3 regions of the Streptomyces sp. NPDC027663 genome follow, and region 3 is predicted to be linked to each of the others. Evidence: riboswitches for the same ligand, from Rfam matches in the RefSeq annotation. Region 3 holds a riboswitch; each other region holds the start of a gene.
The links. A riboswitch is a leader RNA that binds a small molecule or an ion and turns the genes downstream of it on or off. The one in region 3 is predicted to bind cobalamin.
Positions count from the first base shown of each region.

Region 1 (4,682 bases), on a different contig from region 3:
GGGCCGGTGGCGGGGCCGCACCTTGGAGGACGTGGGAGCCGCGGAACCGGAGGCGGTGGGCCGGTGGCTCACCGATCCCGGCTGGGCGGCACACGGCGGGGAGTCGGTCCAGCACGTGTGCGAGCGGGTCGGGCGCTGGCTGGACGGCATGCGGGACCGGGACGGCCGTACGCTCGCCGTGGTCGAGCCGGAGGTCGTACGGGCCGCGGTCGTCCAGGTGCTGGACCTGCCCGCTGCCGCCTTCTGGCGGCTCGACGTACCCCCGCTGACGGCAACGGAACTCAGCGGACGGGCCGGGCGGTGGAATCTGCGCCTCGGACAGCCCTTGGCCGGGCCGGGCACCAGCCCCTGAGTGCGGTCCCCGCCGTCAGGCGGCCCCGTGCCGGTGCCGGTGCAGCAGGGCCGCGACGGCGCAGCGCAGGCAGTCGGTGCCTGCGTCGGCCTCTGCCGCTCGGTGCGCGGGGCAGGACGCCGGGCATGGGGACGGCACCGTGGTGTTCCGTTCACCGCAGTCCGCCGGGGCCTCGACCAGGGTCTGCAACTCCTCCAGGAGCCGTTCGGTCCGCTTCGCCTGCTGGGCGAGCACGCGCACCCGGGCGCTCTGGCCGCCTATCTGCCGTCGGCTGGCGACGAGTTGCTCGTACTCCTGGACGGTGAGGGCGACCGCCTCGCGCCCACCGAGGGTGATGCGGCGCGGCTGGGGGTGTCTGGCCACTCGGTTCCTCCGCTCCTCGCCGGGGTGGATCGCGTCGGATCAGCCGGGTCCTGTGCCATGGCGGTGATCCCGTGCGCATCGGTGTCCGGGGAACGCCAGAGGGCCCCCGGATGGTTCCGAGGGGCCCTCTGTTGTCCGGAAGGAATCAGCGCGCGGCCGGAACCGTCTGCCCGGACGCGGCCGTCGCCGGCTTGGGGTTCAGCAGACGCTCGGCCAACTCACCGAAGGCGAGCCCGAATCCGGTCCACAGCACGGCCTGGATGGCCAGCGCGGACAGGCGGAACCGCCACAGCAGGGCGGCCGGGAAGTCCTTCGGCACCTCGTTGATGACCGGCAGGAACTCGTACGCCAGCCCGACCACGACGACGAACGCCGCCACCGCCACCACGGTCGCCCACCACGTGCCCAGAGCAGGCGCCAGGCGCTTGCCCAGGATGGTCGCGGCGACCGCCAGCAGCACACTGAGCACCATCATCAGGAAGTACAGGGTGGTCCGCTTGCCGATGGTGTCCGGGTCGCCCACCGACGGCGGGTTGGCCGGGTACTTCATGAACGGCACCACATAGACGGCCAGCAGCGCGCTGCCCGACAGCAGCAGTGCTGTGGCCCGCGGGCCGAAACGGCCGACACGGCCCAGGGCGAAGCAGAACGCGAGCGCGGCGATACCGCCGAAGGCGACCCCGTAGACGAGGACACCGGTGGCGAGGCCGGCCGTGGACTGCACGGAGCGGGAGACGACTTCCATCTCGTGCTCGTGTGAGTGGGCGTCCTCGAAGCTGATCGCCTTGTCGACGCTCGGCTCACCGAGGAAGTAGGCCACGATCAGGGCGAGCACACCGGCGGCGAGGCCGGCGAGCATGCCCCGCACGAGAAGGTTTCTTACCGTTGCGGAGTTCATGAGCGTACGGAGTCCCTCGCGTCAGTGGCAGGGGAAGCCGAGCAGGTGCCGGCCGTCGTGCACCCATTCGTGCACGTCCGTGCCGCTGAACACCGAGGTGGCGCCCTGCTCGGCGCCGACGAAGTACAGCAGGACCAGCATCAGGATGCCGAAGAAGACCGCCCAGGGAGCTATCGCCTTCAGCGGCAGCGTCGCGGGAACGGCGGGGTTGGTGGCTGTCGGCTGGGCGACGGTCTGCGCCATGGCAGAACCTCCTCTGGGAGTTCGCGTCCCATCTCGGTGGTGCACAGGACGACGGCCACGGGTCTGACTCACGAGCACCTTCCGGAGCCCGCATACAGTGGCGCGACCGTGCCGGATTCCCACCGGCTTCCGTCTCGCCGTCGTCGATATCGCACAGACCGTACCGCGTGACACGCGCACGGCCAAGACCGCACCCATCAGGCGTGATCTTCCTCTCCCGCGGGGCAGAGGGGCCCGGGGCGCGTGGGTCACCGGTGGCGGAACTTTGCCGGGTGCATGCCGAGTTCACTGCCGCACGAGCGAGGTCGCCGGGCCGGACCTGCCGGCTCACCGTGCGGCCTCACCCCCACCACGGTCGTAGGAACCCTTACGGCCACGGCGTAGGAACCCACACGTCCACGGCCCAAGCCACCACACGGCCCCCACACGTCCGCAGCCCAAGCCACCACACATACACGGCCCAAGCCCCCCACATGTACAGGGCCTTACCGCCCGCGCACGTCCACGGCCCGTCAGGAACCGACACGACGCCGCGGTGGCGTGAAGGCGTACAGGTCGAGGATGTCCGGCAGGGGAGCCACGCCCGGGCCGCCGGCATGCACCCAGGTGACGATGTCCTCGGTCGCGTCGGCATCGTTGACGAGCCCCAGCCAGACCGGCCGCGCACCGGCGGCCCGGCCCGCGGCGGACGGCTGTACGACGATGACGTTTGCCTGATCGCACACGTCGAGACACTCGGAGACGCGCACCGGCACCTCCGCCCGCAGGCGCGCGGTCTGCGCCGCGTGATCGACACCGGTCACCTTGGGACTGCCGCAGCAGCAGTCCCGGCACACGACGACCCGGCACGGCGCCGAACCACTCCGTACCACAGCCCCGTTCGCTGCCTCGTCCACCGACTTCTCGGGCACGCCGCGCCACTCCCCTCCCGGGGAGATCCGCCCCGGTGTTCCGTGAGGAGGCGACCGCGTGAGTCTCCTGGCTCCCGGGTCATCGCTTCGCCCCGCCTTCCCGCCCCGGGCCCCGGGGCGGTGGCATGCCGGAACTCGCTCACCGGTCACAGTGGCGGGACCGCGCCGGATTCACACCGGCTTCCTCGGACCGCCGTCGCCTTATGTCGCCGATCATCATTCCATCACCGGCGACGAGAAACCATGCCACGGTCCGTCACCACCGGGTCCGGCAGGCCGGCCCTCCCCCCACCACACCTCCCATGGCAGCACTACGGCCGACCGCGCCGCCACGGCTGACGCCGGGAAAGCCCGAACCCCGCACCACGGCCGACCGCGCCGTCACGGCTGACGCCGGGAAACCCCGACCCGTCACGCACTACGGCCGACCGCGCCGTCGATCCGTGCTTCGAGTTCCCGCGCGCCGCGGTCCGGTGGCTCCCCACCTGAAGCCAGGCCCGGCTCCGGCGTCCTGGTCCTCGCGCCCGGTGCCGGACCGCTCGGCCCGACCGCCGCCCGCCGGGCCGGTAAACCTCGCGGCCGGTGACTTCGCCCGTTTCCCCCGGCAAAACCGCCCGCCACTCACCCGAATTGTCTAATGACGGAACGTGAACCCCTTGTGCCGACTGGCTTGTCCCCCATTCGGAGTTGCAGCCGTACGGGGGACATGAGTCCGTGGGATGCGTGTCCTGCCGGATCTCATCATCAGGAGGAGACATGGGCATGAACCATGAAGGCCGACCGGCCGACAAGCTGAGCGTCGTTTTCGCGGTCCGTGTGATCGAGGGCGGCGAGCAGGGGTTCCTGGACCTGTACGAGCACCTCAGGAAGTCCGTGGCGAGCAGCCCCGGTCACATCGTCGAGCGGCTCGGTGAACCCGCCGACGACTCCCGTCAGTGGGTCATCACCAGCGAGTGGGAGTCCGCCGAGCAGTTCTTCGCCTGGCAGCAGAGCGAGGAGCACCGCGAGCTGGTGGCGCCGCTGCGCGAGTGGGTCGACCAGCGGCAGTCGCTGCGGTTCCGGGTGATCAAGGAGACCAAGGGGGTGGCGTCATGACGCCACACACCACCAACGGCCCGGTCGCCGTGCTCGGGCTCGGCGCAATGGGTGCCGGCCTGGCCGGTCGCCTCCTCGACCAGGGAATCAAGGTCCGGGTCTGGAACCGTACCGCGGAGCGGATCGCGCCGCTTGCCGAGGCGGGCGCCCACGCCGCCGCACATCCCGCCGACGCCGTCGCGGGTACGAGCGCCGCCATCTGTGTCGTCGCCGACGGCGAAGCCCTCGGCGACGTGCTCCGCGGCCCGGACGGCGTGCTGGCCAAGGGCCCCTACCCGGGCGTCCTCATCTGCGCCAGCACCGTCTCCCCCGACGAGGTCGTCCAGATCGCGGGGGACGTCCCCTCGGTCCTGGACGTCGGCATGCTCGGCAACCGGGACCACGCCCGCGACGGTGAACTGCGGTTGTTCGCCGGCGGCGAGGAGAAGGCGTTCCACGCCGTCCGCCCTGTGCTGCAGTTGCTGGCCAAGGAGGTCGTCCATCTGGGCGCACTCGGTTCCGGCATGCGGATGAAGCTGCTCCTCAACCTGCTGATGGGCATCGAGGTGCAGGCGCTGGCCGAGGCCAGTGAGCTGGCGGCGGCCTGCGGCCTCGACCGTCAGCTGGTCCTGAAGACGATCGCGGGCAGCGGTTTCGCCTCGCCGGTCATGGCGTTCAAGTCGAGGCGCATAGCCGCCGGCCGCTTCGAGGAGCCGGACTTCCGGCTGCGGCTGATGGCGAAAGACCTCATGCTCGCTACCAAGCAGGCAGCAGCAGTCGGCCTGAGTCTGCCGCTGGCGTCCGCCGCGGCGGAGACCCACGTCCGCGCCACCGAGCGAGG
Region 1 covers NZ_JBVHSK010000013.1:837-5,518, reverse strand. Annotated here, with positions in the region: gene ACZ4SF_RS28430 (histidine phosphatase family protein) at 1-352, shown strand, start outside; gene ACZ4SF_RS28425 (hypothetical protein) at 368-715, opposite strand; gene ACZ4SF_RS28420 (CbtA family protein) at 861-1,613, opposite strand; gene ACZ4SF_RS28415 (CbtB domain-containing protein) at 1,635-1,856, opposite strand; gene ACZ4SF_RS28410 ((2Fe-2S) ferredoxin domain-containing protein) at 2,369-2,752, opposite strand; cobalamin riboswitch at 2,808-3,021, opposite strand; gene ACZ4SF_RS28405 (antibiotic biosynthesis monooxygenase family protein) at 3,524-3,862, shown strand; gene ACZ4SF_RS28400 (NAD(P)-dependent oxidoreductase) at 3,859-4,682, shown strand, end outside.
Region 1: another riboswitch for cobalamin. It lies ahead of ACZ4SF_RS28410 ((2Fe-2S) ferredoxin domain-containing protein); the one in region 3 lies ahead of ACZ4SF_RS05795 (ribonucleoside-diphosphate reductase subunit alpha).

Region 2 (4,682 bases), on a different contig from region 3:
CCGGCTGGACGTCTATGTCGACCAGCGTCCGCGCGCGTCGGTCGACGTGGCGGACGGCCAGGTCGAGGTGACGGTGCCCGGTGGCGCCGCGGCACGGTCGGCCCGGGTCGAGGGATTCGCGAGCGGCCGTCTCGTGGCCAGCCGGACCGAGCAGTTCCAGTAGGTCACGGCACGACGTCGGCCCCTGGAGGGGGCCGTTCGGCCTCTGGAGGGGGAGGCGGAGACAACGCCCGCCCCGGTCACGGCGACCGGGGCGGGCGAGCCCTGTGTCAGACGTCCTTCTGTGTCGGACTGTGCCGGACGCGTTCTGTCAGGCGTGTTCCGGTGCCAGGCGTGCGCCCGCGCTACAGCTCCGCACGGACCGTGCGAGCCGCTGCGACCAGGTTCTCGAGGGACGCACGGGTCTCGGACCAGCCGCGGGTCTTCAGGCCGCAGTCGGGATTGACCCACAGACGTTCAGCGGGGATCGCCTGCAGACCGGTGCGCAGCAGGCCGGCCACCTCCTCCGGGCTGGGCACACGCGGCGAGTGGATGTCGTGGACACCGGGCCCCGCCTCGCGCGGGTAGCCGTGGCCGGCGAGTTCACGTGCGATCTGCATGTGGGAGCGGGCCGCCTCCAGGCTGATGACATCGGCGTCGAGATCGCCGATGGCCTGGACGATGTCGCCGAACTCGGCGTAGCACATGTGGGTGTGGATCTGGGTGTCCGGCCGGACGCCGCTCGTGGTCAGCCGGAACGCCTCGGTGGCCCACTCCAGATAGGCGGGGCGGTCGGCGGCGCGCAGCGGCAGGGTCTCGCGCAGGGCGGGCTCGTCGACCTGGATCACCGAAGTGCCCGCGGCCTCCAGGTCGCCGACCTCGTCGCGCAGGGCGAGGGCCACCTGGCGGGCGGTCTCGGCGAGCGGCTGGTCGTCACGGACGAAGGACCAGGCGAGCATGGTGACCGGCCCGGTGAGCATGCCCTTGACCGGCCGACCGGTGAGGGACTGGGCGTACGTCGTCCAGCGCACCGTCATCGGCTCCGGGCGGGAGATGTCCCCGGCGAGGATCGGCGGGCGGACGTAACGGGTGCCGTACGACTGGACCCAGCCGTGCTGGGTGGCCAGGTAGCCGGTGAGCTGTTCGGCGAAGTACTGGACCATGTCGTTGCGTTCGGGCTCGCCGTGCACCAGCACGTCCAGCCCGGCCTTCTCCTGGAAGCCGACCACCTCCCGGATCTCGGCCTTGATCCGCTCCTCGTAATCGGCCGGGGTGATCCGGCCCGCACGCAGTCCGGCCCGGGCCGTGCGCAGTTCACCGGTCTGCGGGAAGGAGCCGATGGTCGTGGTCGGCAGCAGCGGCAGTCCGAGGTGTGCGCGCTGGGCGGCCGCGCGTTCGGCGTACGGCTGGGCGCGGCGGGCGTCGGCCGCGGTGACGGCGGCGGTGCGGGCGCGGACGGCCGGGGTGTGGGTGATCGGCGAGCCCGCGCGGGAGGCCAGGTCGGCGCGGTTCGCGGCGAGTTCGGCGGTGATCGCGCCGGTGCCCCGGGCGAGCCCCTTGGCGAGGGTGACGATCTCCCGGGTCTTCTGCTTCGCGAAGGCCAGCCAGCGCAGGATCTGCGGGTCGATGTCATGTTCCGCGGCGGCGTCGAGCGGCACGTGCAGCAGCGAGCAGGAGGCGGCCACGTCCACCCGGTCCGCGAGTCCCAGCAGGGTGCCGAGTGTGGCGAGCGACTCCTCCAGGTCGTCGACCCAGATGTTGCGGCCGTTGACGACACCGGCGACCAGGCGCTTGCCGGGCAGGCCGCCCACGGCGGCGAGGTCGTCGAGCTGGGCTGCCGCCGCCCCGGTGAAGTCCAGGGCGAGCCCCTCGACCGGTGCCTTGGCCAGCACGGGCAGGGCGTCGCCGAGCCGGTCGAAGTAGGAGGCGACCAGCAGCTTGGGCCGGTCGGTGAGGGCGCCGAGCTCGCGGTAGGCGCGGGCGGCGGCGTTCAGTTCGGCCGGGGTGCGGTCCTGGACCAGGGCGGGCTCGTCGAGCTGCACCCACTCGGCGCCGGCCGCGCGCAGGTCGGCGAGGATCTCGGCGTAGACCGGCAGCAGCCGGTCGAGCAGGGTGAGCGGGATGAAGCCGGCGTCCGCGCCGGGGGCGGCCTTGGCGAGCAGCAGGTAGGTGACGGGGCCGACGAGGACCGGGCGTGCGGTCAGGCCCAGGGCGAGGGCCTCCTTCAGCTCCGAGACCTGCTTGTGCGAGTCGGCCGAGAACACCGTGTCCGGGCTCAGTTCCGGCACGAGGTAGTGGTAGTTGGTGTCGAACCACTTCGTCATCTCCAGCGGCGCCACGTCGTCGGTGCCGCGGGCCATGGCGAAGTACCCGTCCAGCGCGTCCGTCTCGACGGCGGCCCGGTGGCGTGCGGGGAGCGCGCCGACCATGACGGTGGTGTCGAGGACGTGGTCGTAGTACGAGAAGTCACCGGTGGGCACCTCGTGGATGCCTGCCTCGGCGAGCTGCCGCCAGGTGGCGCGGCGCAGTTCGGCCGCGGTGGCGCGCAGGGCGTCCGCGCTGACGCGGCCCGCCCAGTAACCCTCGACGGCCTTCTTCAGTTCCCGGTGCCGGCCCTGGCGGGGGTAGCCGTACACGGTCGCCCGTGCTGCCGCAGCTGCGGACTTGCTGGTCACGGAGATCTCCTTCGCGAGATGAATCCCTGAGATCCCGGGGACGGGGCGAGAGCGCGAAGGGGTGACGAACCGGGCGGACACGACCCCGCGCGCCGAGGCACGGTCGTCCGCCTGGTCTGTACTCCCCCCGGACATGGTCCGGAGGTGCCCCCAACCGCCCTCGAGGTCACCGGGATGTCCGCGCACGAGTGGCTCGCACGCGGGCAGTTGGCAGGTCTTCGGACTCGCGGGCGCGTCTCTGTCGTACGAGACTCCTACTGGCCGTCGCTTCCCAGGCCCTCCGTGGGCCCAGTGCGTATGACGGCGGTCGTTCCCGCTCACCGCTGCGGGGCAGTCCCGGATTTCCACCGGGTTCCCTCTTGCGACGCATCCCGCCTGGCGGACGGGGCGAACCAGCTGCACCGGCCAGCCTACGGGTCCCGCCCGAGTTGCGGTGGGTGATGTCCGCCATACGGTAGGTGAGTTGAGACATGCGGCCGGCAGGTGTCGAACAGGCCGGCGGCGGGAAGCGCCGCACGCTTCCCTCCCCTACGCCTGTGAGCGGCTGCCGGATTCCCCTGCCTCGAGCGTTCGTCGGAGCCGTGGGGGAGTGGCGTAGAGGGGGCCCCGAGCTGCATCACTCGCCAGGGGCCGAGGTGTTGGCGCCCGCACGAGGAGCCGAGCTGGTCAACCGGGGTGCCCGTCCGTCCCCCGGCGGGGCCGGGTGGAACCTGAGCCCGAGCTGGAGAACCGGCGTGCGCATCCGTCTCGAAGGGGCCGGGTGGAACCTGAACCCGAGCTGGTCAACCGGCGTGTGTGTCCTCCCCGGGGTGGGGAAGCAACCTGACCGCGCGGAGAGCGGCCACCAGTTCGGCGGTGTCGCCGGGGGCCTGGAGCGAATGGCCGGTCAGGTCCTCCAGGCGGCGGAGACGGTAGCGGACGGTGTTGGGGTGGCAGTGCAGGGCCTGGGCCGTCGCGGTGGCGTTGCCGGCAGCCTCGACCCAGCTCTGGAAGGTGTCGAGCAGTACGGCCCGGGTGTCCGGGCCGAGCGCCAGGACCGGGCCCATGACACTGCGGGCGATGTCGGCGGCGGCTTCCGGCGCGGCGGCCATGACGAGGGTGAGCGGGTCGTCCTGGAAGCGGACGACGTGGGGGGCCGTTCCCGAGGGCGGGCTGTTCAGGGCCAGCCGGGCGTGGCGCAGCGCCTGGCCGGTGCCGTCGAGGGACGCGAAGGCCGGGCTCACCCCCACCCGGGCGGTGGCCAGGCGTCGTAGTACCGCCATCGTCAGGTCGACGGCGTCCGGACGGAGCAGGCAGACGATCCCGATGCGCAGATCGGGCCGCAGCGCCCAGGCCGATGGGATGCCGTGCGCGGTCAGCTGGGCCTCGACGTCACCGAGGGGTTCCTGGCCGAGGGCGGTGGCCTCCGCGGCGACCGCGACGAACGGGCCCTTCCTCGGCAGGCCCAGACTCTGGGCCACCTCCCACTGCGTGCCGCGGTCGGTGATCCGGCCGGTGAGCAGCGCCTCCGTCAGGGCGGAGCGCTCACGCTCCTGGCTACGGACGAGTTCGGCGGCCGCCCTGCGGTAGGCGGAGGTCAGCGCGTCGCTGTACTCGTCGGCGAGCTGCCAGGCGTCGGCCGCAGCCGGCACCAGTACGGACGGATCGACGGCGAGCCGGCCGGCCTCGTCGGCCAGGACCGCCCACACTTCGGCGAACCCGAGCCGGTAGGCGCGCAGGACGTCGGGCAGCGGACCGCCCTGGATCGCGCGCAGCCGTCCGGTCCTGCTGGGCTCGGTGAGGTCGGGTGCGCTGCCCCGGGCGAACTGGGCGAGCATGCTGTCGATGTTGCGCCGCAGCGACGCCCGCAGCTCCTCCTCCGGCACGGTGCCCGAGGGGCCGTAGATGTCGATCTCCTCGCGGATGCGGCGGGCGGCCCGCTCGACCAGCTCGGACAGATGCGGGCGCAGGGACTGTGCAACGGCGGCGATTTCAGGGACGGGCGGTCGACGTGGCACGAGGCCAGCCTAGGTGAGCGCGGTTGTCGCC
Region 2 covers NZ_JBVHSK010000009.1:306,198-310,879, reverse strand. Annotated here, with positions in the region: gene ACZ4SF_RS24565 (S41 family peptidase) at 1-163, shown strand, start outside; gene metE (5-methyltetrahydropteroyltriglutamate--homocysteine S-methyltransferase) at 345-2,654, opposite strand; cobalamin riboswitch at 2,847-3,066, opposite strand; gene ACZ4SF_RS24555 (PucR family transcriptional regulator) at 3,437-4,651, opposite strand.
Region 2: another riboswitch for cobalamin. It lies ahead of metE (5-methyltetrahydropteroyltriglutamate--homocysteine S-methyltransferase); the one in region 3 lies ahead of ACZ4SF_RS05795 (ribonucleoside-diphosphate reductase subunit alpha).

Region 3 (4,682 bases):
CAGGTAGTACGTCGTCTTCAGCCCGGACTTCCAGGCGTACGCGTACATCGAGGAGAGCTTGCCGATGGTCGGCGTCTCCAGGAAGAGGTTCAGGGACTGGGACTGGTCCAGGAACGCGGTGCGGGCGGCGGCCATGTCGATCAGGCCGCGCTGCGGGATCTCCCAGGCCGTGCGGTACAGCTGCCGGACGTCCTCGGGGATCCAGACGAAGTCCTGCACCGAGCCGTTCGAGTCACGCAGCGCCTCGCGGGTGCGGGCGTCCCACACGCCCATGTCCTTGAGCTCCTGCACCAGGTACGAGTTGACCTGCAGGAACTCACCGGACAGGGTCTCGCGCTTGAACAGGTTGGAGACCTGCGGCTCGATGCACTCGTACACGCCCGCGATCGAGGCGATCGTGGCCGTCGGCGCGATCGCCAGCAGCAGCGAGTTGCGCATGCCGGTCGCCGCGATCCGCTCGCGCAGGGCGGCCCAGCGCTCCGGCCAGGTCAGCTCGACGTCGTAGTGGTCCGGGTGCAGCATGCCCTGGGCGGTACGGGTCTCCCCGTAGGCCGGCAGCGGGCCCTTGGCCTCGGCGAGGTCGACGGACGCCTCGTACGCGGCGAGCATGATGCGCTCGGCGATCCGGGTGGACAGCTGCTTCGCCTCCGCGGAGTCGAAGGGCAGCCGCAGTTTGAAGAAGACGTCCTGCAGGCCCATCGCGCCGAGGCCCACGGGGCGCCACTTGGCGTTCGACCGGGCCGCCTGCTCGGTCGGGTAGAAGTTGATGTCGACCACGCGGTCGAGGAAGACGACGGCCGTACGCACGGTCCGGTCCAGCCGCGCCCAGTCGAGATCCCCGGTCGCGGTGTCCACGAACGCGCCCAGGTTCACCGAGCCCAGGTTGCAGACCGCGGTCTCGCCGTCGTCGGTGACCTCAAGGATCTCCGTGCACAGGTTGGAGGAGTGCACGACACGGCCCGGGAGCGCCGTCTGGTTGGACGTGCGGTTGGCGGCGTCCTTGAAGGTCATCCAGCCGTTGCCGGTCTGCGCGAGGGTGCGCATCATGCGGCCGTACAGCTCACGCGCCGCAAGCGTCTTCTTCGCCAGGCCCGCCGCCTCCGCCTTGCGGTACGCGGCGTCGAACTCCTCGCCGTACAGGTCCACCAGCTCGGGCACGTCCGCCGGCGAGAACAGCGACCACTGCCCGTCGGCGTCGACCCGGCGCATGAACTCGTCCGGGATCCAGTGCGCGAGGTTCAGGTTGTGCGTGCGGCGGGCGTCCTCACCGGTGTTGTCCCGCAGCTCCAGGAACTCCTCGATGTCCGAGTGCCAGGTCTCCAGGTAGACGGCGGCCGCGCCCTTGCGCCGGCCGCCCTGATTCACCGCGGCCACCGAGGCGTCGAGCGTCTTCAGGAACGGCACGATGCCGTTGGAGTGCCCGTTGGTGCCGCGGATCAGCGAACCGCGGCTGCGGATGCGGGAGTACGACAGACCGATGCCGCCGGCGTGCTTCGACAGCCGGGCCACCTGGTGGTAGCGGTCGTAGATGGAGTCCAGCTCGTCCAGCGGGGAGTCCAGCAGGTAGCAGGACGACATCTGGGGGTGGCGCGTACCCGAGTTGAACAGGGTGGGGGAGGAGGGCAGGTAGTCCAGGCGGCTCATCAGGCCGTACAGGGACGCGACTTCGTCCACGGAGCGGGTCGAGTCGTCCTCGGCCAGACCGCTCGCCACGCGCAGCATGAAGTGCTGGGGCGTCTCGACGACCTTGCGGGTGATCGGGTGACGCAGCAGGTAGCGGCTGTGCAGCGTGCGCAGGCCGAAATAGCCGAACCGGTCGTCGGCCGTGCGGTCGATCAGCGCGTCGAGCCGCTCGGCGTGCAGCCGCACGAACTCCGCGGTGCGGTCGGCGACGAGGCCCTCGCGGTGCCCGACCGCGACGGACTCGGTGAAGGACGTCACGCCCTGCGAGGCGGCCTCGTCCCGGATCGTGAGGGTCAGCAGCCGGGCGGCCAGCTTCGAGTAGGCGGGGTCCTCGGAGATGAGGCCGGCGGCGGCCTCCGTCGCCAGCTCCCGCAGCTCCGCCTCGTCGGCCCGGGCGGACCGGCCGCGCAGTGCGGCGGCGGCGACCCGGCCGGAGTCGGCATCGGGCAGGTCGGCGGTCAGCTCGGTCAGGGTCCGCAGCAGCGCGGCACCGGGACCGTCGGTCTCCGGCTCGCGGACTGAAGCCGGGTCGGCTGGCGCGATGGTCACGTGGGGCTCTCCCTCGCTCGGCACTTGGGCCTGGCGGAGGGCAGGGGGCAGCCACGAGCGCGCACGGCGTCGCGTCCACCGGCCCACTCCACGAGGCCCGGACGTCTCAAGGCACCCGGACCGGACGGCCGGGCGCACGCTGTGGGCAGGTCCTCGGACTGAACAGGCGTGCGGATACACGCAAGTACACCGTTGCGGGACAGTTCCGGATTCGCACCGGATTCCCCTGCGGCGACAGCGAGGACGAGCATACATCTAGTGCCGGGCTGCCGTGGCACCCCCAGATGTTGTGTCGTGCCGGTCTCAGAGCGTCAACTCGTAGGTGAGGAGAGTGATGTCGTCGATGTCCGGGATCGGGTTCCAGTCCCGTTCCGGGACGCGCACGAAGCCCAGGCGTTCGTAGATGCGGTGGGCGGCGCGCATGGTGCGCTGGGTCGACAGGACGACGGCCGTACAGCCCTGCGTGGCCCGTGCCCGCTCGATGCAGGCCCGCACGAGCGCCTCGCCGGCGCCCTGGCCGCGGCCCGCACGGGCGACCGCGAGCATACGGATCTCGGCCTCCGAGGGGCGGGCGATGTCGGCCATGGGGCCGCCGGAGGGGACGAAGGTGACACCGCCGAGCAGGCTGCCGTCGCGCGTGGCCACGAGCACGTCGGCCGCGGACGCCCGCTTGGCCACGTCCCGCAGCTCGCCCAGGTAGCGGTCGCTCTCGCCGAAGTCGAGGAGACCGTCCTGGAGGTAGGCCTGGGCGGTGATCTCTCCCAGGGCGTCGTACTCGGCGGGCTCGGCGGCGCGGATGAGGATGTCCATGCTGTGAGTGTGCAAGCGAGCGGGCCGCCGTAGCACGTGCTTCACGGCGGCCCGCTGCGGGTTCTGGGTGCGCTCCTAGTGGCCGGCGCCCGCCGTGGCCGGCGGCAGCTCCACCTGGACGCCCGGGTCGCCCGCGTCCGCCGTGTAGTCCTCGGGCCGCGTCTCGTCGATGCCCTCGGGGGCCTTCACGGCCTTCAGGACGAAGGTCAGGACCACGGTCACCAGGACGTTCAGCACGAACGCCGTCAGGCCGATGTAGCCGATCTCGCCGATGCCCGGGATCTCCTTGGCGTTGCCGCCGAAGTGCTTCTGCGTCGGCGAGGCGATCCCGTACGCGGCCACCGTCCCGTACACCATGCCGACCGCCCAGCCGGCCAGCAGTGCCCAGCGGTGGAACCAGCGGGTGAACAGGCCGCCGACCAGGGCCGGGAAGGTCTGCAGGATCCAGATGCCGCCCAGCAGCTGGAAGTTGATGGCGACCGTCTTGTCCATGGTCAGGACGAAGACCAGGGCGCCGACCTTCACCAGCAGCGACACGAGCTTGGAGACCTTGGTCTCCTGCTCGGGCGTGGCGTCCGGCTTGATGAAGTCCTTGTAGATGTTGCGGGTGAAGAGGTTCGCCGCCGCGATGGACATGATCGCCGCCGGGACGAGCGCGCCGATGCCGATCGCCGCGAAGGCGACGCCCGCGAACCAGTCCGGGAACATGTCCTCGAACAGCTGCGGGATCGCCAGCTGTCCGTTGGTGACCTTCACCCCGGCCGCGATCGCCATGAAGCCCAGCAGGGCCAGCAGGCCCAGCATCAGCGAGTACAGCGGCAGGATCGTGGTGTTGCGGCGGATCACGTCACGGCTCTTGGACGACAGCGTCGCGGTGATCGAGTGCGGGTACATGAACAGGGCCAGCGCGGAGCCCAGTGCCAGCGTTGCGTACGTCCACTGGCCCTTGTCCGCCGGGGCCAGCGCACCGCGCGGAGCCTCGGTGACCGGGTTGATCTGGCTGAACGCCTCGCCCGCCTTGGCGAAGATGTCGTCGAACCCGCCCAGCTTGATCGGGATGTAGATGATCGCCACCGCGATGACGATGTAGATCAGCGTGTCCTTGACGAACGCGATCAGCGCGGGCGCCCGCAGGCCGGAGGAGTAGGTGTAGGCGGCCAGCACACCGAAGGCGATGAGCAGCGGCAGGTCCTTCACGAACCAGTTGGTGTTCTCGCCGCCGCCGACGCCCATCACGTCCAGCACCGCCTGGATGCCCACCAGCTGCAGCGCGATGTACGGCATCGTCGCCAGGATGCCGGTCACCGCGACGGCGAGCGACAGGCCCTTCGAGCCGAACCGTCCGCGCACGAAGTCGGAGGTGGTCACGTACCCGTGGCGGTGCGAGACCGACCACAGGCGGGGCAGGAAGGTGAAGATCAGCGGGTACACCAGGATCGTGTACGGCACCGCGAAGAAGCCCGCCGCGCCCGCCGCGTAGATCGCCGCCGGTACGGCGACGAACGTGTAGGCCGTGTACAGGTCACCGCCGAGCAGGAACCAGGTGATCCAGGTGCCGAACGACCGTCCGCCCAGGCCCCATTCGTCCAGGGACTGGTCGTTCTCGGCCCTGCGCCAGCGCGCGGCCAGGAAACCCATGA
Region 3 covers NZ_JBVHSK010000002.1:202,732-207,413, reverse strand. Annotated here, with positions in the region: gene ACZ4SF_RS05795 (ribonucleoside-diphosphate reductase subunit alpha) at 1-2,232, opposite strand, end outside; cobalamin riboswitch at 2,360-2,483, opposite strand; gene ACZ4SF_RS05790 (GNAT family N-acetyltransferase) at 2,536-3,042, opposite strand; gene mctP (monocarboxylate uptake permease MctP) at 3,118-4,682, opposite strand, start outside.